Regions from separate parts of the Streptomyces sp. NPDC058678 genome, predicted to be linked through region 3. Evidence: riboswitches for the same ligand, from Rfam matches in the RefSeq annotation. Region 3 holds a riboswitch; each other region holds the start of a gene.
What was found. A riboswitch is a leader RNA that binds a small molecule or an ion and turns the genes downstream of it on or off. The one in region 3 is predicted to bind cyclic di-AMP.
Positions count from the first base shown of each region.

Region 1: another riboswitch for cyclic di-AMP. It lies ahead of ACFWWR_RS24985 (transglycosylase family protein); the one in region 3 lies ahead of ACFWWR_RS14455 (NlpC/P60 family protein).
Region 2: another riboswitch for cyclic di-AMP. It lies ahead of ACFWWR_RS01290 (peptidoglycan DD-metalloendopeptidase family protein); the one in region 3 lies ahead of ACFWWR_RS14455 (NlpC/P60 family protein).

Region 1 is NZ_JBHXSG010000029.1:7,810-15,279, reverse strand. Features, by position in the region: gene eno (phosphopyruvate hydratase) at 1-1,212, opposite strand, end outside; gene ACFWWR_RS24985 (transglycosylase family protein) at 1,597-2,301, opposite strand; cyclic di-AMP (ydaO/yuaA leader) riboswitch at 2,305-2,482, opposite strand; gene ACFWWR_RS24980 (transglycosylase family protein) at 2,665-3,678, opposite strand; gene ACFWWR_RS24975 (cytochrome P450) at 3,847-5,118, opposite strand; gene ACFWWR_RS24970 (nucleoside triphosphate pyrophosphohydrolase) at 5,583-6,560, opposite strand; gene ACFWWR_RS24965 (SurA N-terminal domain-containing protein) at 6,677-7,321, opposite strand; gene ACFWWR_RS24960 (glycoside hydrolase domain-containing protein) at 7,466-7,470, opposite strand, start outside.
Region 2 is NZ_JBHXSG010000001.1:292,229-299,698, forward strand. Features, by position in the region: gene ACFWWR_RS01270 (helix-turn-helix domain-containing protein) at 1-108, shown strand, start outside; gene ACFWWR_RS01275 (DUF6126 family protein) at 105-227, shown strand; gene ACFWWR_RS01280 (tyrosine-protein phosphatase) at 232-1,029, opposite strand; gene ACFWWR_RS01285 (alpha-galactosidase) at 1,211-3,283, shown strand; cyclic di-AMP (ydaO/yuaA leader) riboswitch at 3,587-3,747, shown strand; gene ACFWWR_RS01290 (peptidoglycan DD-metalloendopeptidase family protein) at 3,752-4,744, shown strand; gene ACFWWR_RS01295 (DUF6250 domain-containing protein) at 4,995-5,711, shown strand; gene ACFWWR_RS01300 (SGNH/GDSL hydrolase family protein) at 5,857-6,642, shown strand; gene ACFWWR_RS01305 (TetR/AcrR family transcriptional regulator) at 6,820-7,431, opposite strand.
Region 3 is NZ_JBHXSG010000012.1:142,173-149,642, forward strand. Features, by position in the region: gene ACFWWR_RS14435 (KGGVGR-motif variant AAA ATPase) at 1-612, opposite strand, end outside; gene ACFWWR_RS14440 (DUF4062 domain-containing protein) at 629-2,341, opposite strand; gene ACFWWR_RS14445 (NlpC/P60 family protein) at 2,439-3,503, opposite strand; gene ACFWWR_RS14450 (hypothetical protein) at 3,988-4,341, shown strand; gene ACFWWR_RS14455 (NlpC/P60 family protein) at 4,393-5,568, opposite strand; cyclic di-AMP (ydaO/yuaA leader) riboswitch at 5,576-5,745, opposite strand; gene pcrA (DNA helicase PcrA) at 6,110-7,470, shown strand, end outside.

The DNA.
Region 1 (7,470 bases), on a different contig from region 3:
GCGCAGCAGCTGGTTGTACTTGGCGACGCGCTCGGAGCGGGCCGGGGCGCCGGTCTTGATCTGGCCGCAGTTGGTGGCGACGGCGAGGTCGGCGATGGTGACGTCCTCGGTCTCGCCGGAGCGGTGGGACATCATGCACTTGAAGCCGCTGCGCTGGGCCATCTCGACGGCGTCCAGGGTCTCGGTCAGCGAGCCGATCTGGTTGACCTTGACGAGCAGGGCGTTGGCGGCGCCCTCCTCGATGCCGCGGGCCAGGCGCTCCGGGTTGGTGACGAACAGGTCGTCGCCGACGATCTGGACCTTGTCGCCGAGCTTGTCGGTGAGGACCTTCCAGCCGGCCCAGTCGTCCTCGAACAGCGGGTCCTCGATGGAGACGAGCGGGTAGGCCGCGACGAGCTCCTCGTAGTACTCCGTCATCTCGGCGGCGGAGCGCTCCTTGCCCTCGAAGGAGTAGACACCGTCCTTGTAGAACTCGGAGGCGGCGACGTCCAGGGCCAGGGCGATCTGCTCGCCGGGGGTGTAACCGGCTTCCTTGACGGCCTCGAGGATGAGGTCGAGGGCCTCGCGGTTGGAGCCGAGGTTCGGGGCGAAGCCGCCCTCGTCGCCGAGGCCGGTGGACAGGCCCTTGGACTTCAGCACCTTCTTGAGGGTGTGGTAGACCTCGGTGCCCCAGCGCAGCGCCTCGGAGAAGGACTCCGCGCCGATCGGCGCGATCATGAACTCCTGGATGTCCACGTTGGAGTCGGCGTGCGAGCCGCCGTTCAGGATGTTCATCATCGGAACGGGCAGCAGGTGCGCGTTCGGGCCGCCCAGGTAGCGGAAGAGGGGGAGGTCGCTGGCCTCGGAGGCGGCGTGGGCGACGGCGAGGGAGACGCCGAGGATGGCGTTGGCGCCGAGCGAGCCCTTGTTGTCGGTGGCGTCCAGGTCGAACATCGCCTGGTCGATCAGGCGCTGCTCGGTGGCGTCGTAGCCGACGAGCTCCGGGCCGATCTGCTCGATGACGGCGAGGACGGCCTTCTCGACACCCTTGCCCTGATAGCGGTTCGGGTCACCGTCGCGGAGCTCGATGGCCTCGAAGGCACCCGTGGAGGCACCGGACGGAACGGCGGCACGACCCGTGCTGCCGTCGTCGAGGCCGACCTCGACCTCGACCGTGGGGTTGCCTCGGGAGTCCAGGATTTCCCGGGCTACGACGACGTCGATGGACGGCACGAGCATCTCCTTCTTCAATGTGACGCGGGCTGGCAGGACCGCGATGGGTACTGCGGGACGAGCCTAACCGGCTCCGGGCGATCGGCCAGCCCGTCGACCACCCGATGGACAGAACCGAGAGTAAATTGTTTCCGAACGGAACAAAGAGCCCCGTACAACGTGCGCGGAAACCCCACGAAACCCCGCACGCAACCACGCACGGGGCTCGCACCGAAGCCGGCACCGAAGCCCGCAGTCAAACCCCATGAAAAAGCCCCGCCCCGGTGCGTACGGGGGAAGACGCACCGGAGCGGGGAGCCCGTGGGGACGGGGGTGGCCCTCACGCGGACTCCACTGTGGAGCCCGCGGGTATAAGGACGCTGTGGCTGAGCTACGAGCCGCGTGTCACTTCAGGTGCAGCTGCTGGCCCGGGTAGATGAGGTTGGCGTCCTCGACGATGTCCTTGTTCAGCTCGAACAGCTTCGCCCAGCCGCCCTTGACGTCGTTCTCCTCGGCGATCGAGCTGAGGGTGTCGCCCTTGACGACCTTGTACTCGCCGTCACCCTTCTTGACCTTCTTGCCGGTCGGGGTGGTGACGGTCTTCTTCGCGGCCGGACGGTCCGCGGAACGGGACGCCTGCTGCTCCGAGGAACGGGTCGTGGTCTCCGAGGAACCGCTGCTGGAGCTGCTGGAGCCGCTGGAGCTGTTCGACGAGGTGTCGGTGCTGCCGTTGTACGCGGAGCTCGACAGGTTCACGCCGCAGCTCGGCCAGGCACCCTTGCCCTGGGAGGCGAGGACCTTCTCGGCGACGGCTATCTGCTGCGACTTGGAGGCCTGGTTGGCCTGCGAGGCGTACTGCGTGCCGCCGTACGCGGCCCAGGTGGAGGCGGAGAACTGCAGGCCGCCGTAGTAGCCGTTGCCGGTGTTGATGGACCAGTTGCCGCCGGACTCGCACTGGGCGACGGCGTCCCACTCGGAGGCGGTGGCGGCGGAGGCGTTGCCGGCCGCCATCAGCGGGGCGGCGACGGCGGCGCCGGTGACACCGGCGATGGCGATGGCCCGGGTGGCCTTGGACGGACGGCGGTGCTTGCCCTTGCCGGAAAACAGCATGGTGGATCCCCTCACCGACGCCTGCGAGGTGAGCTGTCGGGTTCGGGCCGGTTGAGTTGCCCGGCCGTGCCTCGCACTGTTTCGTGCGCGGCACGGCTTCACCCCAAGCCGGACCCAGCTCAACTGCTGGTTCCGGCGCTTACCTTGGGTCCCCCGCTCCTGCCTACGGCGCTTGACGCGACGACTGTTCCCGTACGGCCGCTGGCAGGATTCGGCGTTGCGGCAGCCGGGGCTCGTGTTGGCGAGCGGTCCTGACCGTAGACACGCGATCCGCGGAATTTCAAAGACGATCAGGGCTTCTGAGAGTCATCCCACACTTTCACTAAAACGGACATTCAGTGTGAAGTGTGACGCGAACTCCCGCTAGTTTTCGCCCGATTCGACACCGACGGAGAGGGTCTGACCGGGCACGATGACGCTCGGGTCGACGCCGATCGCCTGCTTGTTCTCGGCGTAGAGCTCGCGCCACCCGCCCTGGAGGTCAAGGGAGTCCGCGATGGACGCGAGAGTGTCTCCGACGCGGACGGTGTACGAGTCGGCGCGGACGGCGTGACGGCCCGTGGAGGTGCCGTCGGCGGCGTCGCCGGTACCACTGTCGGCGGCGGTCTCGTCGGCACTGCCACCGCGGTGCCGGCCGGCACTGAGGGAGCCGGTGTCGACGAGGGCCGAAGAGCCGCCCTCTTGCCAGGACTTGTCCGAGTCATCCTGCTTCGTGGTGTCCGTGGCGGAGCTGTCGGAACCCTGTGAGTCCTGCGAGTCATCGGAGCCCGGGACGGAATCAGAGGAGGAGTCGGACTTGCCCGAGTTGCCTGCCTTGTCCGACCCGTCCGACTGGTCGCCGGAGCCGGACGGGGTGGGCGACACGGACGCGTCCGAGGACGCGTCTGCCGACGAGTCCGCCGAGGACTCGGAGGAGTCCGACAAGCCGGGCGAGTCGGACGATTCGCCGCTGCCCGACGTCGCGCCGTCCACCACACCCGTGTCGACGTCGGCCGCCGCGGAGTCCTTGCTGAGCCCGTTGAGCAGTCCGCAGGTGGACCAGTAGCCGACACCCTTGTCCGCGAGGATTTTCTCGGCGACCGATATCTGCTGGTTGCGGCTGGCCTGGTCGGCGCGCGAGGCGAAGTCGAGACCGCCGTACTGCTCCCAGTCCTTCTGGGCGATGTGGAGCCCGCCGTAGTACCCGTCCCCGCTGTTCTCGCTCCAGGAGCCACCCGTCTCGCAGTTGGCCACCTGGTCCCACGTGGTCCCGGTCGCCGCGCTCGCGCCGGTGGCGCCGAGGAGCGGGATCGCGATGGCGGAGCCCGTCACTCCGGCCGCCACGAGGATGGCCGGAGCCTGGCGGGGGCGACGATGACGGCCGTTCCCGGAGAGCATGCGGAAACCTTTCGCGAGACAACGATGACCAGCGCGGCGGGTGAGGCTCGGCGCCGCGCTGATCCGTGAACGTATAGGCAGTCGAACACTTGTCACAAGTTAATGCCGCGTAGATCACGTGAAGATCACAGAGGTGAGGGCGCGTCACCTTTACGCAGGTGAGAGGAGTCAGACACGCGGCGTGAACTCGACGGGCAACGTCCTCAGTCCGCGCATGATGAGACCACCCCGCCATCGCAAATCTGCCGATTCCACCGCGAGTTGCAGATCCGGAAGGCGCGTCAGGAGCGTGGCGAGCGCGGTCTGCCCCTCCAGACGGGCGAGGGGTGCGCCCAGGCAGTAGTGGATGCCGTGGCCGTATCCGAGGTGCTGATTGTCACGGCGGGACAGGTCGAGAGTGTCCGGATCGACGAACCGCTCCGGATCCCGGTCCGCGGCGGCGAGTACGACGAGAACGGGATCGCCGGCCACGATGTCCTGCCCACCGATGCGGAGCGGCTGGGTCGCGAACCGCCAGGTGGCGAGCTCGACGGGGCCGTCGTAGCGGAGCAGTTCCTCCACCCCGGTCTCCAGGAGGCCCCGTTCACCGGCGGCGAGGGACTTCTGGAGCCGGTCTCGCTGCTCGGGGTGGGTGAGGAGGGCGTACGTGCCGTTGCCGATCAAGTTGACGGTGGTCTCGAACCCTGCGAACAAGAGGATGAAGGCCATGGCCGCCGCCTCGTTCTCCGAGAGGTGCTCGCCGTGGTCGGAGGCGCGGATGAGGCCGGAGATGAGGTCCTCGCCGGGGGCGGCGGTCTCCGGTAGCGCTTCCCGCTTGCGGTGGATGAGCTCAGCGAGATAGCCCCGCATCTTCTTCACCGACCGCGCCACACCGCCCCGGGGCCCTCCGCCGTGACGGATCATCATCCCCGCCCAGTCCCGGAAGTCGTCCTGGTCCTCGCGAGGGACGCCGAGCAGGTCGCAGATCGCGTAGATGGGCAGGGGGAAGGCGAACTCGTGGATGAGGTCGGCGCTGCCCTTCTCGGCGAACTGGTCGATGAGGTGGTCGGTGAGTTCCTGAACCCGGTCCGCGAACTCGGCGACGCGTCTCGGCGTGAACGCCTTGGAGACGAGCCGGCGGAGCCTCGTGTGGTCCGGCGGGTCGATGTTGAGCAGATGGGTCATCAGCTCGGCCTTGCGCTCACCGGGGATGCCGGTCTTGCCCTTGGCGTGGGCGGGCTCGTCGTGATGCGCCGGGTTCTTGGACAGACGCGGGTCGGCGAGGGCCTGCTTGGCGTCGACGTACCGGGTGACCAGCCAGGCCTCCACGCCGCTGGGGAGTTTGGTTCTGTGCACGGGGGCGTTCTCGCGGAGCCAGGCGTAGGCAGGGTAGGGATCCGTCGCGAACTCCCAGGTGAAGAGTTCCGGGGCGGGGTCCGTGGGGGTGGGCTGGTCGGTCACTCCCTGACGGTATCCGGAGACTCGGCTGGGGGAACGCCGGGTGGGAGCCGGGATGGGGCCGAGCTGGGGCGGAGGGATCGCTGCGGGGAGGCTGGTGAGGAGGCGGAGGGGGCGGGCGGGGCGGAGAGAGCCCTTCGGGGGGCCGGTGAGGCGGCGGGGAGGACCGGGGTGCGGCGGAGTCCTCGAAGGCCGGGGGCCTCGGAAGAGGCCGGGAGCCTCGGAAGAGGCCGGGAGCCTCGGAAGAGCCGGGGCGGAGAGAGCCCTTCGGGGAGGTTGGTGGGGTCCAGGTGGCAACCTTGCGCGGCCGTTCCTCGGCTTCCGCGGACCTGCCCGGCCTTCGCTTGTGCAGACCTGCTGTGCTTTCGGCATCCGCGACTTGCCCTGCTTCGGCATTCTCGGCAGCCTGCCCTGCTTTCGCGGCAGCAGCTCAACGGGCCGGTCAGAGTCCCGAGGAGACCTCGGGACTAGTCGCCGAGCCCTTCAGCAGCGCGAACCGCATCCCGGTACGCCCGTGCGGCGACGCGCAGTGCCGCCTCCGGATCCACGCCCTCCGCCTCCGCTCGTACCGCCAGGGCGAGCAGGTCGTACCCGATGCCCTCGGCCTTGGGCAACGGCACTTGCAGGCCCGCCGTCCGTACTCTCGACGCCAGCTTCGCCGCCAGGGCGAGGCCCGGCTGGCCGAGGGGAACGCCGTCCGTGACCGACTCGCGCTGCTTCTCTATCGCCTTCGTGCGCAGCCAGTGCTCCTTGACCTCCTCGGGGGTCGTGGCCGTCTCGTCGCCGAAGACGTGCGGGTGGCGGTGGATGAGCTTGGCGACGATGCCGCCGGCGACGTCGTCGACGGAGAAGGGGGCGTCAGGGTCCTCCTCGGCGATACGGGCGTGGAAGACGACCTGGAGCAGGACGTCGCCCAGTTCCTCGCGCAGTTCGTCGCGGTCGCCCTCCTCGATGGCCTCGACGAGTTCGTACGCCTCCTCGATGCCGTACTTCGCCAGGCCCTTGTGGGTCTGCTGGGACGACCAGGGGCATTCGGCGCGGATGCGGTCCATGACCTGGACGAGGTCGAGGAGGCGGGCGCCCGGCAGGTCGTAGGAGGCGGGGAGCAGCTCCAGCTCGGGCATGTGGACGCGGCCGGAGCCCGCGAGGCGTGCCAGGCCGTCCGTGAGGGCCGGCTCGCCCTCGCCGGTGGCGACCACGACCACCGTCCGCCCTCCGGCGCACGCGCCGACCAGTTCCTCGGCGGTGGGCGACGCCTCGTCGACCGCTGTTCCCGCCTCGCGCAGATACGGCAGCTGCGGGTGCGCGCCGTCCGCGCACAGCACGCGGTCGGCGGCGTGCAGCGCCTGCCAGGCGGGCCAGGACAGCAGGCCGGGCGCGACGCGGTGGCTGGTGGTGAGGAGGACGATGCGGCCGGTGGCGGCTTCGGGGCTGGTTGCGTTCACCATTCGAAGCTAACGCACGCCGCCGACGAGGCGATCAGTTGTCCACAGGGCAGGGGGGCGTAGTGCGATCGTATGAACAACCCTGCGGTGTAGTCATGCGCCTGCTGCGCACCCGGTCATGCCGTCTGCTGCGTCCCCGTCGCCGTGACCTCGCGCAGCCACGGCGTCTTCGTGTCGACGCGGCTGCTCTTGTTCACGTCCCAGCTGCCGTAGCGCGGGTTGAGGTCGACGTCCAGCTTCTTGGACGCCTTGGCGAGGGTGTTCCAGAAGGCGGGGTCTCCGGTGTCGGTGCCGAGCTGGGTGGCGAGCTTCTGGGCCTCCAGCTGGAGGCGGAGGTTCTCGTCGAGGCGCTCGGGGGCGATGCCGTACTGCTGCAGCCAGGCCGCTTCCAGGGCCTCGGCGCCGCCGGTCTGCTGTTCCAGGCCGCTGCGCATCTGCTGGATCTCCTTGCGGCTGACGGTCACGCCCGCGTCCTCGGCGGCGCGCTGCAGCACGCGCTCCAGGACCATGTTGTGCAGGGTGTCGCGGGTGAGCGTGCCGGTCTTGGCGATGGCCTGCTCGTACTGTGCGTCGTCCGGCACCGCCGCCCGCTGCGCCGCGCGCACTTCGCTCACCCGGGTTTCCAGCTGGGAGACGGTGATCCGCTGGCCGCCGACGACGGCCGCCGCGCCGGGATGCGCATCGTTTCCGCAGGCGGTGAGGAGGGGGGCCGCGGCGATCGCGGCGGAGAGGAGGAGCGCGGTGCGACGGCGGCGGTGCAAGGAAGCCTCCCGAGGAGTTTGTGCGGCGGTGCACAAGGTCTTGCGGTGATCGATGGTAGGCAGTGGGCAAGCTCTGGCCAACCCATTCGACCAACGATTCACCAGGACTTCGGGCACCGCCGCGCTCCGCGGCCACTTCGACCGTCAGC
Region 2 (7,470 bases), on a different contig from region 3:
ATCGTCGCCGAGGACCGCGGCGGGGTGGAGCTCCTGTTCGTCCACACCCTGCTGCAGAGCCCCACGGCCGCGCTGTGCCTGGGCCCCACCATCGGAGACATGCCATGAGCAACATTGAGGAGAAGTTCCCCCGCGCCCTGTGGGTGCGGCTGATCATCTACCTGGCGGTGGGGCACCTGTTCGCGGCCTTCGTCTATCTGCTGTTCGCGCTGGGGGCCCAACAGTGAGCGCTCAGTCGAGCAGGCGCTCCCGCAGCCGCTCCCGGATCGCCGGAGTGACTCCGAGCCCCTGCTCCAGGTACGTCTCCACGCTGCCCCACGTCTCGTCGATGGTGTCGAAGGCCGTCGCCAGATACTCGGCGCGCGCGTCGAACAGGGGGCTGAGCAGTTCCATGACCTCGGGGGAGTAGGCCGAGGCTGCGCTGCTGCTGCGGCGCACCTTGTAGCGGCGGTGCCTGGCGTTCGACTTCAGGTAGTCGGTGACGATCGCCTCCCGCTCCACGCCCAGGGCCAGCAGCGTCACCGCTATCGACAGCCCGGCGCGGTCCTTGCCGGCCGCGCAGTGCATCAGCACCGGGACGCTGTCCTCGGCGACCGAGTACAGCACGCGGGAGTGCTCGGCGGTGCGCTCCTTGATGATCATGCGGTACGACGCGATCATCCGGTTGGCGGCCCTGCCGTCGGACAGCAGCTCGCGCAGCTGGTCGAGGTCGCCGTCGCGGACCATCTTCCAGAACTCCGCGCCGTCCGCCGGGTCGCTCAGCGGCAGGTTCACATTCCGCACGCCCCGCAGTTCGACGTCGGGACCCTCCAGCTTCTGGTCCGCGGCATTGCGGAAGTCGAAGATCGTGTGCAGGCCCAGGGACTCGAGGAACGCGCGGTCCTCCTCCGTCGCGTGCGCGAGGTGGCCGCTGCGGAACAGCACTCCGTGCCGCACCCGCCGTCCGTCCACCGTCGGCAGCCCGCCCACGTCCCGGAAGTTGCGCACTGCGGCCAGCTGCGGTTCGGTCGACGGGACCTGCTGCGTCACGAAAGCTCCTCCCACTCCGTCCCGCCGACGCGGCTCGGCGACGGGCACCCACTCGACGATACGACATGGGTTCCTGGGGCAATGAGTTGTCCACAGGCGTTGCACGGAGGGCTCGCGCACCTTGATGATGTTGGGGCTTGAGTGCACCTGTTCGTGCCTGTTCGAATCTGTGAGGGACTGCATGCTGGAGATCGCCGAGAACGGCCGCACATGGCTCCTGTCGGGGCCGACCAGCGGTTACGCCGTCCACCTCACCGCTGACGACGAGCTCCTGCACCTGCACTGGGGGCCACGGATCGCCCTCGCCGACGCCGAGGCGCTCGCTGTCCGCCCGCTGCCCGACTACTGGCCCTTCGAGTCCCCGCTCGACGGCCGCGAGGAGTACCCCGTCGAGGGTGGTCCCCGCTTCGTCCGGCCCGCCCTGTCGGTGCGCACGGAGGAGGGGCGCGGCACCGAGTGGCGCTTCGAGGCGTACGAGCGTGCCGAGGACGACGGACTGCGGCTGCGGTTCCGCGACGGCGGGCTGGCGATCACGCTGCACTACCGGATGCGCCACGACGTCCTCGAACGCTGGGTGACCCTGGACAACGACGGGCCGGCCCGGGAGCTCCTGCGCGCCGACTCCGCCGTCTGGACCCTGCCCGACCGCGACGGCTGGCGGCTGTCCCAGCTGCACGGCCGCTGGGCCGCGGAGTCCCGGCTCGTGCGCTCCCCCCTCACCTACGGTGAGAAGGTCATCGGCAGCCGCCGCGGCCACACCGGACACCAGCACCTGCCCTGGGTCGCGCTCGACACCGACGCCACCGAGGAGCGCGGCGAGGTCTACGGCTGCGCCCTCGGCTGGTCCGGGTCCTGGCGGATCGCCGTGGCCCAACTCCCGGACGCCCGCGTGCAGATCACCGGCGGGGCCGGGTACGACGACTCCGGCCTGCTGCGGCTGGCGGCGGGGGAGTCCTTCACGACGCCCGTGTTCGCCGGCCTGTGGAGCGACGGCGGCTTCGGCGGGGCGAGCCGCGCCTGGCACGCGTACCAGCGTGCGTATGTGATCCCGGACGCGGACCAGGACCGGCCGGTGCTGTTCAACTCCTGGGAGGCCACGGAGTTCGACATCTCCGAGGAGCAGCAGGGGGTGCTGGCGCGGCGGGCCGCGGCGATCGGCGTCGAGCTGTTCGTCGTCGACGACGGCTGGTTCGGAGCCCGCACCAGCGACCGCGCCGGGCTCGGCGACTGGAAGCCCAACCCCGACCGCTTCCCCGGCGGCCTCAAGCCGCTCGGCGACTACGTGCACGCCCTCGGTATGCGGTTCGGCATCTGGGTCGAGCCGGAGATGGTCAACCCGGACAGCGAGCTGTACCGGGCTCACCCGGACTGGGTGCAGTACCAGTCGGGACGAAAGCGGACGGAACTGCGCAATCAACTCGTACTGAACCTCGCGCGCGAGGACGTCCAGGAATACCTCTGGGGGCAGCTCCACGAGCTCCTCTCCAGTGCCCCGATCGACTACGTGAAGTGGGACTTCAACCGCTGCTTCACCGACGCGGGCTGGCCCGGCGAGTCCTATCCGCAGCGCCTGTGGGTCGACCACGTGCACGCCCTGTACCGCCTGTTGGACCGGCTGCGGGCCGCCCACCCGGGCGTCGCCTTCGAGTCCTGCTCGGGCGGCGGCGGCCGGATCGACCTCGGCGTGATGAGCCGTACGGACCAGGTGTGGACCTCCGACAACACCGACCCGCTCGACCGGCTCGCCATCCAGCACGGCTTCAGTCAGGTCCACCCCGCCCGGGTCATGGCCGCCTGGGTCACCGACAGCCCCAACACCCAGCTCAACGGCCGGGTCAGCTCGCTGCGGTTCCGCTTCGTGAGCGCCATGGCCGGGGTGCTCGGCGTCGGCGGGGACCTCGCCGAGTGGACCGAGGAGGAGCTCGCCGAGGCCGGTGACTGGGTGGCTCTCTACAAGGAGATCCGGCCCCTCGTGCAGCGCGGCGACCTCTACCGGCTGCGGCCCCCGGAGGGCGGGCTGAGCGCGGTGCAGTACGTGCTGGGCGACGAGGCCGTCGTCCTGGCCTGGCTCCAAGCGCAGCGCTACGGCGAGCCCGTGCCGGCGCTGCGACTGCGAGGCCTCGACCCGTCAGCGTCGTATGAATGCCGCGAAACGGGCGAAGTTCACAGAGGTGCCGTACTGCTGCATCACGGACTGCGGACGCAGGTGCGCGGTGACCTGGATGCGACGATTCTCCGCCTGCGTCGTATCTAGGGTTTCTGTCTGAAATGGCGCCTTCGTTCCAACTCCGGTCGGAGCAAAGGCGCCTGGGGGGCGGCCACGTGAGGAGCGTCATATTCGTGACCGTGCGTTGCCCGTCATGTTCACGTAATCAACACGCTTTTCATGGGTGTTTGGCCAAAAGGGCAGTCCCCTAATGCACTCAGTGTGACCGGGAATTCTCTCAGGTGACCAACAGAAAGGTATTCGGGGGCAACCACTTACTTGTCCCTTTGCGTCCTGGTCGCTTACGTTCACCACTCATCCGGACGGACGCCCAATCCTGCCGCCGCCCGGAACCCGCACACACCCACCCGTACACGGCAGGAGCGGGGGACCCACAGGTACAACGCCTGTTCCGGTCTCCGGAACGGCTAGGGGTTAAGTCGTACTTCGGTACGGCCGGGCATCTCCAGTCCGCACCCGACAGCTCACCTCGCAGGCGCCGGAGAGGAATTCGCCATGCCCGCGAAGGGTAAGCACCGCCGACCGAAGTCCCAGCGCTTCACTCGCTCCATCGCCGTCGCCGGAACCGGCGGCGCCGCACTTGCGCTCCCGCTTCTCGGGGCCACCGGCGCGCACGCCGCCACCCCGCAGTCCGTCTCGGAAAAGGCCGTTCAGTCGTCCGTTCCGGCCACCGTGCAGAAGGTGGCCGAAAAGGCGGCGGCCGAAAAGCAGGAGGCCGCGCAGACTTCGGGCGCGAAGACCTACTCCGTGCGAGCCGGTGACTATCTCGCGAAGATCGCGGACGAGCAGAACGTCAGCGGTGGCTGGAAGAAGCTCTACTCCGACAACCGCGCGGCCGTCGGCGACGACCCGTCGCTGATCCACCCCGGCCTGAAGCTCTCGATCGGCAAGAAGGCGGCGACGAGCACGCCCAAGTCGTCGTCCTCCTCGGACTCTTCCTCTTCTTCGTCCAAGTCGTCGGATTCGTCGAAGCCGTCCAAGTCGTCGGATTCGTCTGATTCATCCGCGTCGTCGCAGTCGTCCTCCTCGTCGAAGACCGAGGCGGCCGCCCAGAGCGCCGACACCGCCGGCAACTCCAGCGGCTTCAGCCTCCCGGTGAGCGGTGCCTCCGTCGGTACCGCCTACCGCACGGCGGGCAGCATGTGGTCCAGCGGCTACCACACGGGCGTCGACTTCGTCGTCCCAACCGGCACCTCCCTGAAGGCGGTCGGCGCGGGCACGGTCGTCTCCGCGGGCTGGGGCGGCGCGTACGGCAACCAGGTCGTCATCAAGCTCGCCGACGGCTACTACGCCCAGTACGCCCACCTGTCCTCGCTCTCCGTCTCCAGCGGCCAGTCCGTGACGGCCGGCCAGCAGGTCGGCCTCTCCGGCGCCACCGGCAACGTGACCGGTCCGCACCTGCACTTCGAGATCCGCACCACGCCCGACTACGGCTCGGACGTGGACCCGGTCGCCTACCTCCGCTCGAAGGGCGTGGCCGTCGGCTGACGCTCCTTCCAGCGCCCCTGAGGGTGGCGCCCCACACACCACCGAAGGCCGGACCCCGATCCCCGGGTCCGGCCTTCGGTGCGTTCGCCCTTCCTCACTCATGATCACTTCGTTGCGGTCTTGTGGCAGGGGTGCACGGAGCGTCGACAGTGAGGGGAGAGAGGGGACACAGTGAACTCCGCACCGGTGCAAGCGCTTTCTCCGTCTGTGCCGAAGCCCTCGATCACCCTCCTGGAAGGAGCCGTCTCCCGTGACGACCACGCGTAGAGCCTTCGGAGCCCTCACCGCGGGCGCCGCCCTGGCCGCCCTCGCGCCCGCGACCGACGCGAGCGCCACGCCCCGTCATCGCCGGCTGATCGCCCGCGACGACTTCCGCCACGGTCTCGGCCGGTGGGCGGTGGAACTCGAGAAGGGCGGTACCGTCACCGCCTCCCGCGGGGTCCTGGACATCGACGTGCCCGCCGGCGCGACGGTCTGGTTCAAGGAACGGCTCGAAGGCCCGTACGTCCTGGAGTACACCGCCACTCCGGTGTCGGCGGGCGGGGTCAACGACCGGGTCTCCGACCTCAACAACTTCTGGAACGCCGTCGACGTCCGTTCCCCCGACGACCTTTTCGCCACGCAGCGGGGCGGGGCGCTGGCGGAGTACGACTACCTCAAGACCTACTACTCCGGATACGGCGCCAACTACAACACCACGACCCGGCTGCGCCGCTACGTCGGAGAGGCGGGCGTCCGGCCGCTCGTGTACGACTACACCGAGCCGCTGCTCGTGCCGAACGAGCCGAACCGGGTCCGGATCGTCTCCGACGGCTCGGGCGTCCGGTGGTGGAACAACGGGAGGCTCGTCTTCGACTACGGCGACCCCGAGCCCTACACGAGCGGGCACTTCGCCTTCCGGACCACCTGGAGCCACTTCCGGATCAGCGGGTTCCGGGTGTGGCGGTTGCAGCCCCAACAGCGGTGAAGGCAGGGCTATTCCTGCTTTGACCAATCCTTGAAGAGTGGCTTATCTCACCGCCCGTCAACCCCTTCCTACGGTCGCGTAGCTCACATCCCAAGGGGAATCATGGGCCGACGTGGCAGACGATTCGAAGAGTGACAACAGATCAGTGATCGGGTCGTACGTGGCGGTGGGGGACAGCTTCACCGAGGGCGTCGGCGACCCCGGCCCCGACGGGTCGTTCGTCGGCTGGGCCGACCGGTTCGCGGTACTGCTCGCGGACCGGCGACCCGAGGGCGACTTCAGGTACGCGAACCTCGCGGTCCGCGGGAAACTGCTCGACCAGGTGGTGGAGGGCCAGCTTCCGCAGGCCCTCGAACTGGCCCCTGACCTGGTCTCTTTCTGTGCCGGTGGCAACGACATCCTGCGGCCCGGCACCGACCCCGACGAGGTGGCCGAGCGTTTCGAGCGGGCGGTGGTGCAGCTCACCGCCGTCGCGGGCACGGTGATGGTGACGACCGGGTTCGACACCCGTGGCGTGCCCGTCCTCAAGCATCTGCGCGGCAAGATCGCCACCTACAACGGACATGTGCGGGCCATCGCCGACCGCCACGGCTGTCCGGTGCTCGACCTGTGGTCCCTGAAGACCGTTCAGGACCGGCGGGCATGGGACGGCGACCGGCTCCACCTGTCGGCGGACGGGCACACGCGCGTGGCGCTGCGCGCGGGGCAGGTCCTCGGTCTGGAGATCCCGGCCGACCCGGACCAGCCCTGGCCGCCGCTGCCGCCGCGCGGCACGCTCGAGGTCCGGCGGGACAACGTGCACTGGGCGCGCGAGTACCTGGTGCCGTGGATCGGCCGTCGGCTGCGCGGGGAGTCCTCGGGCGACCACGTGACCGCCAAGGGCAGGCTGTCGCCGGACGACATCAAGACGCGGATCGCTTCCGTGGCGTGAGTGCGTGAGTGCGTGAGTGCGTGAGTGCGTTAGGGCGTGGGGGGCTTCAGGGCTTCAGGGCTTCAGGGCTTCAGGGCTCGAGGGTGCCCGGTGCGTGCCGGCCCGCGGGCGGGGCGGCTGGGCACTCGGCTCGTCCGGGCGGGGGCCGGCTCGTGCGGGGCAGCGGGCTCGGCGCCGCTAGGTCGTCAACGCCGCCCGTGCCAGCCCGAGTTCCCGGGCGAGCGCCTCGTCGACCCATTCCTGTGCCCGCGCCCGCGAGACCGCGCCCGAGTACGACGTGAGCTGTACGGCGAGCCCGTCCAGCAGGGCCGTGAGGCGCAGAGCCGTGCCGCCCGGGTCCGGGCAGTGGAACTCGCCGGCGGTCACGCCCTCGGCGATCACCTCGGCGAGGGCGGCCTTCCACCGCCGGTCGAGGTCCCGGGTGACGTCCTGGAGTGCGGGCTCGCGCAACGCGGCCGCCCAGCCCTCGATCCACAGCCGCCAGCCCTTGGCCGGGCCGGTCGGGGCGTACCAGCGCACCGCCGCCCGCAGCCGGCGCAGCGCCGTGGTGCGGCGGCCGAGCAGCTTGCGCAGGTGGGTGAGGTCGTCCTCGGCCGCGTACGAGAACGCGGCGGCGACCAGTTTCTCCTTCGTGGAGAAGTGATAGAGCACCAGTGCGTTGCTCACACCGAGCGCCGAGGCCACGTCGGCGATCCTGACCGCCGCCACGCCCCGTACCTCGATCTGTTCGATCGCGGCCCGCAACAGCTCCTCGCGCCGCTCCGCCACGCTCAACCGCACTCTCGCCACGCGGTCACCCTAATCCGTGGTGCTTGTGGGCCGCCGGAC
Region 3 (7,470 bases):
GAAGTGGCGGACCATCCACGCCGTGCCGTCGAGGTTCTGGAGGTTGGGCGCGCACAGGGCGACGATGACGTCGGCCAGTTGGTATGCGCATACGCCGCCCAGCTCCGTCACTCCCGTGCGGCTGTCGACCAGGATGATGTCGTACCGTTCGGCGCAGGTTCGGCGGAACCACTCGAAGAACAGCTCGCCCGACCAGACGTAGTAGAAGTCCTGCCAGTCGAAACGGCGCAACTCGGCTCCGTAGCGGGTGATTTGGTCGTCCGTCTGGCGCAGGCCCGCCGGGAGCAGGTCGAGGCAGCCGCCGTCCGAGCGGCGGGGGTAGATGGTGGAGATGTAGCGGTCCAGGTCGCGGTACGCGTCCTCCTCGCCCTCGTCGGCCGCCGAAGAGGCCACGGACATCGCGTACTTGAAGGCGAGGAGCAGGTCCAGCAGACCCTCTCGGCCGCGTACCCGCGCGTGATCGAGGGGGAAGAAGTGCTCCAGGCCGGGTGCCTCCAGGTCGAAGTCGACCATCAGGACGCGCATGCCGCTTCGGGCCAGCTGGTCGGCGATGTTGGCGAGTGCCATGGAGCGGCCGACGCCGCCCTTGTAGGAGTAGAAGGTGACGATCATGTCCCTCCGCCTTCCATCATGTCGCGCCACCTTCGGTGATGAGCCGGGCCATGGAGACGGTGGATCGGGTGCCGAGTTCGGCCTCCAGACGGCGAGCCTTGTCGGGGCTGGGACGGGCGTTGCGGTAGGCGTCCAGGGTCTGCGGCAGGCTGGCGCGCAGCCATCTGTCCAGGTGGCGTCTGCTGGCGACGTTCATCTCGCAGAGGGGATCGAGTGCGTCGCCGAAGCGGCGGTGGGCGTGGTGGAGACGTTCGGCCAGTACGTCCCGGATGAGTTCGTGCGCAGTGCCGGCGGCCGGGTCGCCGGGGGAGAGGGTGATCAGGGACACCTGGGCACCGTCGTGGAGGGGAGATGCACGGAAGGCCGCCTCCAAGTCGCGGTGGAGTAGGGAAAGTTCGTCGGCCACCACCAGGCAGCCGTTACGGGCTATGTCCCGGAAGAGGAGCGAGTGGGCCGGGTCGTAGGAGAGCAGATCGTCGAAGAGGTACGGCTGGAGCCTGATCTTTCTGCCGCGCAGGAGCAGGTCGGGATCATTGACCCCGGCCACGGCGGCATCCAGGACCTTCGCGATGGTCCGGCTCTCCGCGCCGAAAGGTCTCCAGTCCGCCCGGGAGGTGCCGTACCGCTCACGCACCGACTCCGGTGGCAGGCCGAAGCCCTGGACGATGTCCGCCACCTGCCCGGAGGGTGTGCTGAAAAGGTTCTCCGCTTCCCCATCGGTCATGGTCACGACCACGACAGGGAGGCCAATCTCGTAGTCGGGGCGTTGCAGCCCGACGGTTCTCGAGAGGGCCGCGTTCAGCCGGTACGGCAGGGGTTGTGTCGCCGACTCGGTGATGACCTCGGTGATTCCCCAGTGCGCGGCGTCGGACGCCACGCCGTCGTCGGAGCCGGGTGCGGTCACGCCGAGCAGGGGGTGGGCCGTGCGGGCGCGGGCCAGGTCCAGAATGCGGCGGGTGCGTTCGGGGTTCTCCCCGAGCACGGTCATCAGGGCCGGGGACAGCATGAGGGCGACCGTGCGAGCTGCGGTCACGGCACGGTCCAGGCCGAGCATCTCCTCCGGGGCCGAGGCCAGCAGAGCCGTCGATGAGGTGGTGACGCTCCACAGACCTCGCACGCCTGCGGCCAGCTGGTCGGCCGTCTCCTCGTCCTTGGGAGCGTGCAGCAGATGCAGGTCATGGGTCAGCCGGCGGGGATGCGGTGGTTCCGCGACGGGCCTGGGCCGCTCGGTGGCACCGGCGGGAAGTCGCAGTTCGGCCGCCACGGCCGCCGTCACCTCCGCCGCGAGCCGGTCGGGGTTGGTGAACCAGCCGACGCCGTGCTCCTTCATCAGCTCCTGGCGCAGGCACTTGATACCCGCGGCGGAGGGCTCACCGGGGTTGGTCACGGCGTCGATGTGACTGGTGTCCCACTTGGCGCCGTCTTTGACCAGGAAGATCAGCCGCTTGCGACCCGCCGCGCCGGCCTGGCGATACTCCAGTTCCGTGATCGACCGCCCGTCCGGGTTCTGCGGACCGACCTCGGGGACGAAGCCGTAGCGGAAGGCGAAGAGCCCGACGTAGAGGTCACAACTCTCCACGTCGGCAAGACATCTCCCCAAGGGACGCTCGTCGAAGGCGGCATAGTCCTCCATGGCGATGACGTCCAGCTGAAGTCGGCGCAGTGCGGCCAGCGCAGCCGCCCTGTATTCCTCCAGATCGGACACCGTCGACGACAGATAGACCCTCACCCTGCGTACCTCGCTCCTCACGCGGTGAGGACAAGGTACAGGCGGGCGGGGGGATTTGGCGGCGGTCCGGCCACACCGTCCGAGCAGCCCTCGCCGCTCACACCACCCGAGTCGCCCCCGCGAACGGCATCTCGCTGATCGGAGCCAGCCGCACCGGCGCCGACGGGTTCGGGGCGTGGATCATCTGGCCGTTGCCGACGTAGATGCCTACGTGGCTGATGGCGGAGTAGAAGAACACCAGGTCGCCCGGGAGGAGTTCGGAGTGGGGGACGCGCCGGCCGGTGTCGATCTGGGCGTAGGTCGTGCGGGGCAGGGAGAGGCCGGCGGAGCGGTAGGCGGCCTGGATGAGGCCCGAGCAGTCGAAGGCGTCGGGGCCGGTCGCGCCCCAGACATAGGGGCTGCCGAGCTTGGTGTAGGCGTAGGAGACGGCTGCCGCGGCGCGGGAGTTGGGTGCCTGGGAGGTGACGGAACCGGGAGCCGCCAGGCCGTCCCGGGGAGCCGTGGACGCCCGTGAGGCCCGGGTCGGGTCACTCTCCCCGAGCCGCGCCCGCTCCTCGGTGGGCAGCTGGGACAGCAGCCGTCGGGCCGCGCCCAGCTTGCCGTTGACGGTCTTCTTGTGCCGCTTCAGCTCCGCCTGACGCGACTTCAGGGAGGCGAGTTCGATGTGGGCCGCGCCGCGCAACTGCTCGATCTCCCGCAGCTGTCGGCGTACGCGTGCGACGGACGAGGCCTGGCGGTTGCCGGCCCGTTCGGCGAACTCGGCGCCGTCCAGGTACCGGTCGGGGTCGGCGGAGAGCGCGAGCTGGAGGGCGGGGTCCAGGCCGCCGTCGCGGTACTGGGCTGCGGCCATCGAACCCAGCGATTCCCGGGCGGAGTTGAGGCTGTCCGTCTTGCGCGCCGCCTCGTCCCGCAGGGTCGCCAGCCGCGTCTCGGCCGCCTCCGCCTTCTCCTTCGCCCCGTTGTACTTCTCGGTGGCGACCTCCGCCTCCTGGTACAGCTTGTCCACCTTCGCCTTGACCTGCGCCGGCGTGAGCTGCGGTTCGGCGTGTCCGGTCCCGTCGAAGCCGGTCGCGGTCGCCGCGCCCGCGAGGGCGATCGTCGCCGCCGTACGGGCCTTGCTGCCGGCGATTGAGCGTTGCCGGGGCTTGCGGTGCGCTGCCACGTGGACTGCACGTCCTTTCGTGCGACTCGTACGACCGCCTTGTCCGTACGAACGCCAGGCGGAGCGGACGTACGGCCGCCCGCGGGCGGTCACGCGTCCGGCGGCGACCCGCACAGGGGGAGCGGACCGCCGCCGGACCTTTCTCGGCGGTGGTGGCCGACTGCCGCCCCTGGCCCGGGCGGCGGTGGGGAGCCGGTCACCTGGTGGAGGACGCTAAACCCGACAGTGACGGCTTGGTAACGCGATGTACGGAAGTTCCTCCAGCTGACCGCCGGGTGACCGGATGTGACCGTGATCCACCGTGAGGGCCGTCTACTTCACGCAGAGCGATGACCGATGTGTCGAACCGGGACCTATGGGGGCGGCGGAGTGCTATGGGGCGCATATATGCAAGATCCGGTCGGCACGGGTGGCGGGCGCGCGAGGTGTTCTCGGGGCGGGGCGGTGTCGGGCGGCGCCCGGGCCCTGATTAGGCTCCGGCCTCATGGACGTACTCATCCATCTCTTCGTCGGCCTGCACATCGTCGGCATCGCCTCGCTGCTCGGCGGCTTCCTCACCCAGATGAAGGCGATGGGGCAGGGCACCGCCCGGTTCGTCCCGGCGATGCTGCACGGCGCCCTGACGATGCTGGTCACCGGCGTCATCCTGGTCGGGCTCAACCAGGCCGACGACCAGCCCGTCAACAACATCAAGATCGGCGTGAAGCTGGCCCTGCTGATCGTGATCCTCGGGCTCGTCTACGTGAAGCGGGATGAGGAGAAGGTGGAGAAGGGGCTGTTCGGCCTGGTGGGCCTGTTGACCACCGCGAACATCTTCATCGCCGTGCTGTGGACGTGACCTCGGCTCTGCCGGCGGCGTAGGCCGCCGACAGAGCCTTCGAGCGTCGCGTCAGGCCGGCCGCACCACGCTGTGGATCGACGACTCGCCGTCGTAGTAGATCGACTCCTCGCGGACGTACGCGCCCGGCTTCGGGGCGTGGATCATCATGCCGTTGCCGATGTACATGCCGACGTGGCTGAGATCGTCGTAGAAGAACACCAGGTCACCGGGCTGGGCGGCGGAGAGGGAGACCGTGGTGCCGGCGTTGACCTGGTCGTACGTGACGCGCGGGATGTCCACGCCGGCGGCCTTCCAGGCAGCCTGGGTGAGCCCGGAGCAGTCGTAGGACTCGGGGCCGGTGGCGCCCCAGACGTACGGCTTGCCGATCTGGGCGCGGGCGAAGGCGAGTGCCTTCTCGGCCTTGGTGGCGTACGCGGAGTCCGTGGCGGTGGAGGTGGAGCTGGAGGTGGAGGAGGACGAGCTCGACGCGCTGCTGTTCGCCTCCTGCTGAGCCGCCTCCTCCCGGGCCTTCTGCTCCGCCGCCTGCTGCCGTGCCAGCTCCGCCGCCTTGGCCGCGGCCTCCTGCTGCTTCTTCTGCTCGATCGCCGCGAGCCGTGCCTTCTCCTCGGCGGTCAGCTGGGACAGCAGCGCGCGGGCGTCGGCGAGCTTCTTCTGGACGGTGGCCTTGGCGGTCTTCAGGTCGCCCTGCGACTCGGTGAGCGTCCGAAGGCTCTCGGTGGCCTCCTGGCGCTTCTTCATCGTCGCGGACTGCTCGGTGACGTAGTCGTCGACCGCGCCCTTCTGGCGATTGGTCAGCCGGCCCATCAACTGGGTCTGGTCGAAGTAGTCCTGCGGGGAGTCCGCGAGCAGGAAGGTCGCCGTGTCGGGGGTGGAGGCGCCGCTGCGGTACTGGGCGGCGGCGAAGGAACCGAGCTCCTCCCGGGCCTCGTTGAGGCTCTGGGTGCGCTTGGCGACGTCGTCGAGGAGGGTGTCGACGCGCTTGCGCTGCTTGGCGGTCTTCTCCTCGGCCGCGTTGTACTTGTCGGTCGCCGACTCCGCCTGCCGGTACAGGTCGTCGACCTTCTTCTCGACCTCTTCGAGGCTCGGTTTGTCGTCGGCCGACGGGGCGGCGTTGGCCGTCTGGGACAGCAGGGCCACGGAGGTGAGGGCGGCCGTGGCAAGGGCGGGGGTCCGTATGCCTGCTACGCGCGTACCCGAAGGACGCGACTTGCGGTGCGACGCCAAGGGAGGCGACTCCTTCCACGTTCCGCCTACCGAGTTAGCTGTCGGGTTCGGGCGGGTGGCTAGGAAGGTTTGCCCTACGGCCCTTCCCCGGAGGGAATGCGGGCCGATTCACCCCAAGTTCGGTGGGTCCCCGGCTCCGGGCGCACGGCGGCGCGTCGGACTCGGCGGAGGCCGCGCGGCCCGGCGACGTTCGCCGGAGGGGGTCGTACGGCCTGCCCGGCACGGTAGCCAACTGGTGTGGCCCCTGTGAAGGTTGATGTTCGATATGCCCGATACATTTTCGTGACCTTGGGTCAGGCATGCCGCTCGCCGTGATCAATCCATGGTGCTCTGCTGCGGTATATGCGCCTTTCGGTCCTTTCGGCAGGCGATCCACCATCTCGACTCGGCCGATCGCTGACCGTGATGACACCCTTGCGGACGGTAAGTCGGCCGGGTCGGTCGACCTCCGCAAGATCTTCGGCCCCTGAAGCCGCCGAATCAGGCGATGTTCTCGGGGCGGCGGCGGGCTGTCAGTGGGGCGCCCTAGACTCGGAGAGCGATGAGCAGCCTCTTTGACGACAGCTTCCTGGCGAACCTCCAGGCCCCCCGGGCCCACGAGGAGGAACACCCGCCACCCCCCGAGGACGATCACGTACCGGAGCCGGTTCCGGACGATCTGTTCGGCGGGAAGTTCGACGTGCCGCCGGACCGGGACGCGTACTACCGTGACGGCGCCCCGCGCCCGGTGGTGGACGCGGCCGCGCTCCTGGACGGACTGAACGAAAACCAGCGCGCCGCGGTCGTGCACCACGGCACCCCGCTGCTCATCGTGGCCGGCGCGGGCTCCGGCAAGACCCGCGTACTCACCCACCGCATCGCCCACCTACTCGGCGAGCGGCACGTGCATCCGGGCCAGATCCTCGCGATCACCTTCACCAACAAAGCCGCGGGCGAGATGAAGGAACGCGTCGAGCAGCTCGTCGGCCCGCGCGCGAACGCGATGTGGGTGATGACGTTCCACAGTGCCTGCGTGCGGATCCTGCGACGGGAGTCGAAGAAGCTGGGCTTCACCTCCTCCTTCTCGATCTACGACGCGGCCGACAGCAAGCGTCTGATGGCGCTCGTCTGCCGTGACCTGGACCTCGACCCCAAGCGCTTCCCGCCGAAGTCCTTCAGCGCCAAGGTCTCGAACCTGAAGAACGAGCTGATCGACGAGGAGGACTTCGCCGCCCAGGCCACCGACGGCTTCGAGAAGACCCTCGCCCAGGCCTACGCCATGTACCAGTCACGACTGCGCGAGGCGAACGCCCTCGACTTCGACGACCTGATCATGACGACGGTCAACCTGCTCCGCGCCTTCCCGGACGTCGCCGAGCACTACCGCCGCCGCTTCCGGCACGTCCTCGTCGACGAGTACCAGGACACCAACCACGCCCAGTACTCCCTGGTCAGGGAGCTCGTCGGCACCTCCGAGCACCCGGTGGACGTACCGCCCAGTCAGGACGACCTCCAGCCCGCCGAACTGTGCGTGGTGGGCGACGCCGACCAGTCGATCTACGCCTTCCGCGGTGCGACCATCCGCAACATCCTCCAGTTCGAGGAGGACTACCCGGACGCGACGACGATCCTCCTGGAGCAGAACTACCGCTCCACCCAGACGATCCTCACCGTCGCCAACGCCGTCATCGAGCGCAACGAGTCCCGCCGCCCCAAGAACCTGTGGACCAACGCCGGTGCCGGGGCGCGCATCACCGGCTATGTCGCCGACACCGAGCACGACGAGGCGCAGTTCGTCGCCGACGAGATAGACCGTCTCACCGACGCGGGCAACGCGAAGGCGGGAGACGTCGCCGTCTTCTACCGTACGAACGCCCAGTCCCGTGTCTTCGAAGAGATCTTCATCCGCGTCGGCCTGCCCTA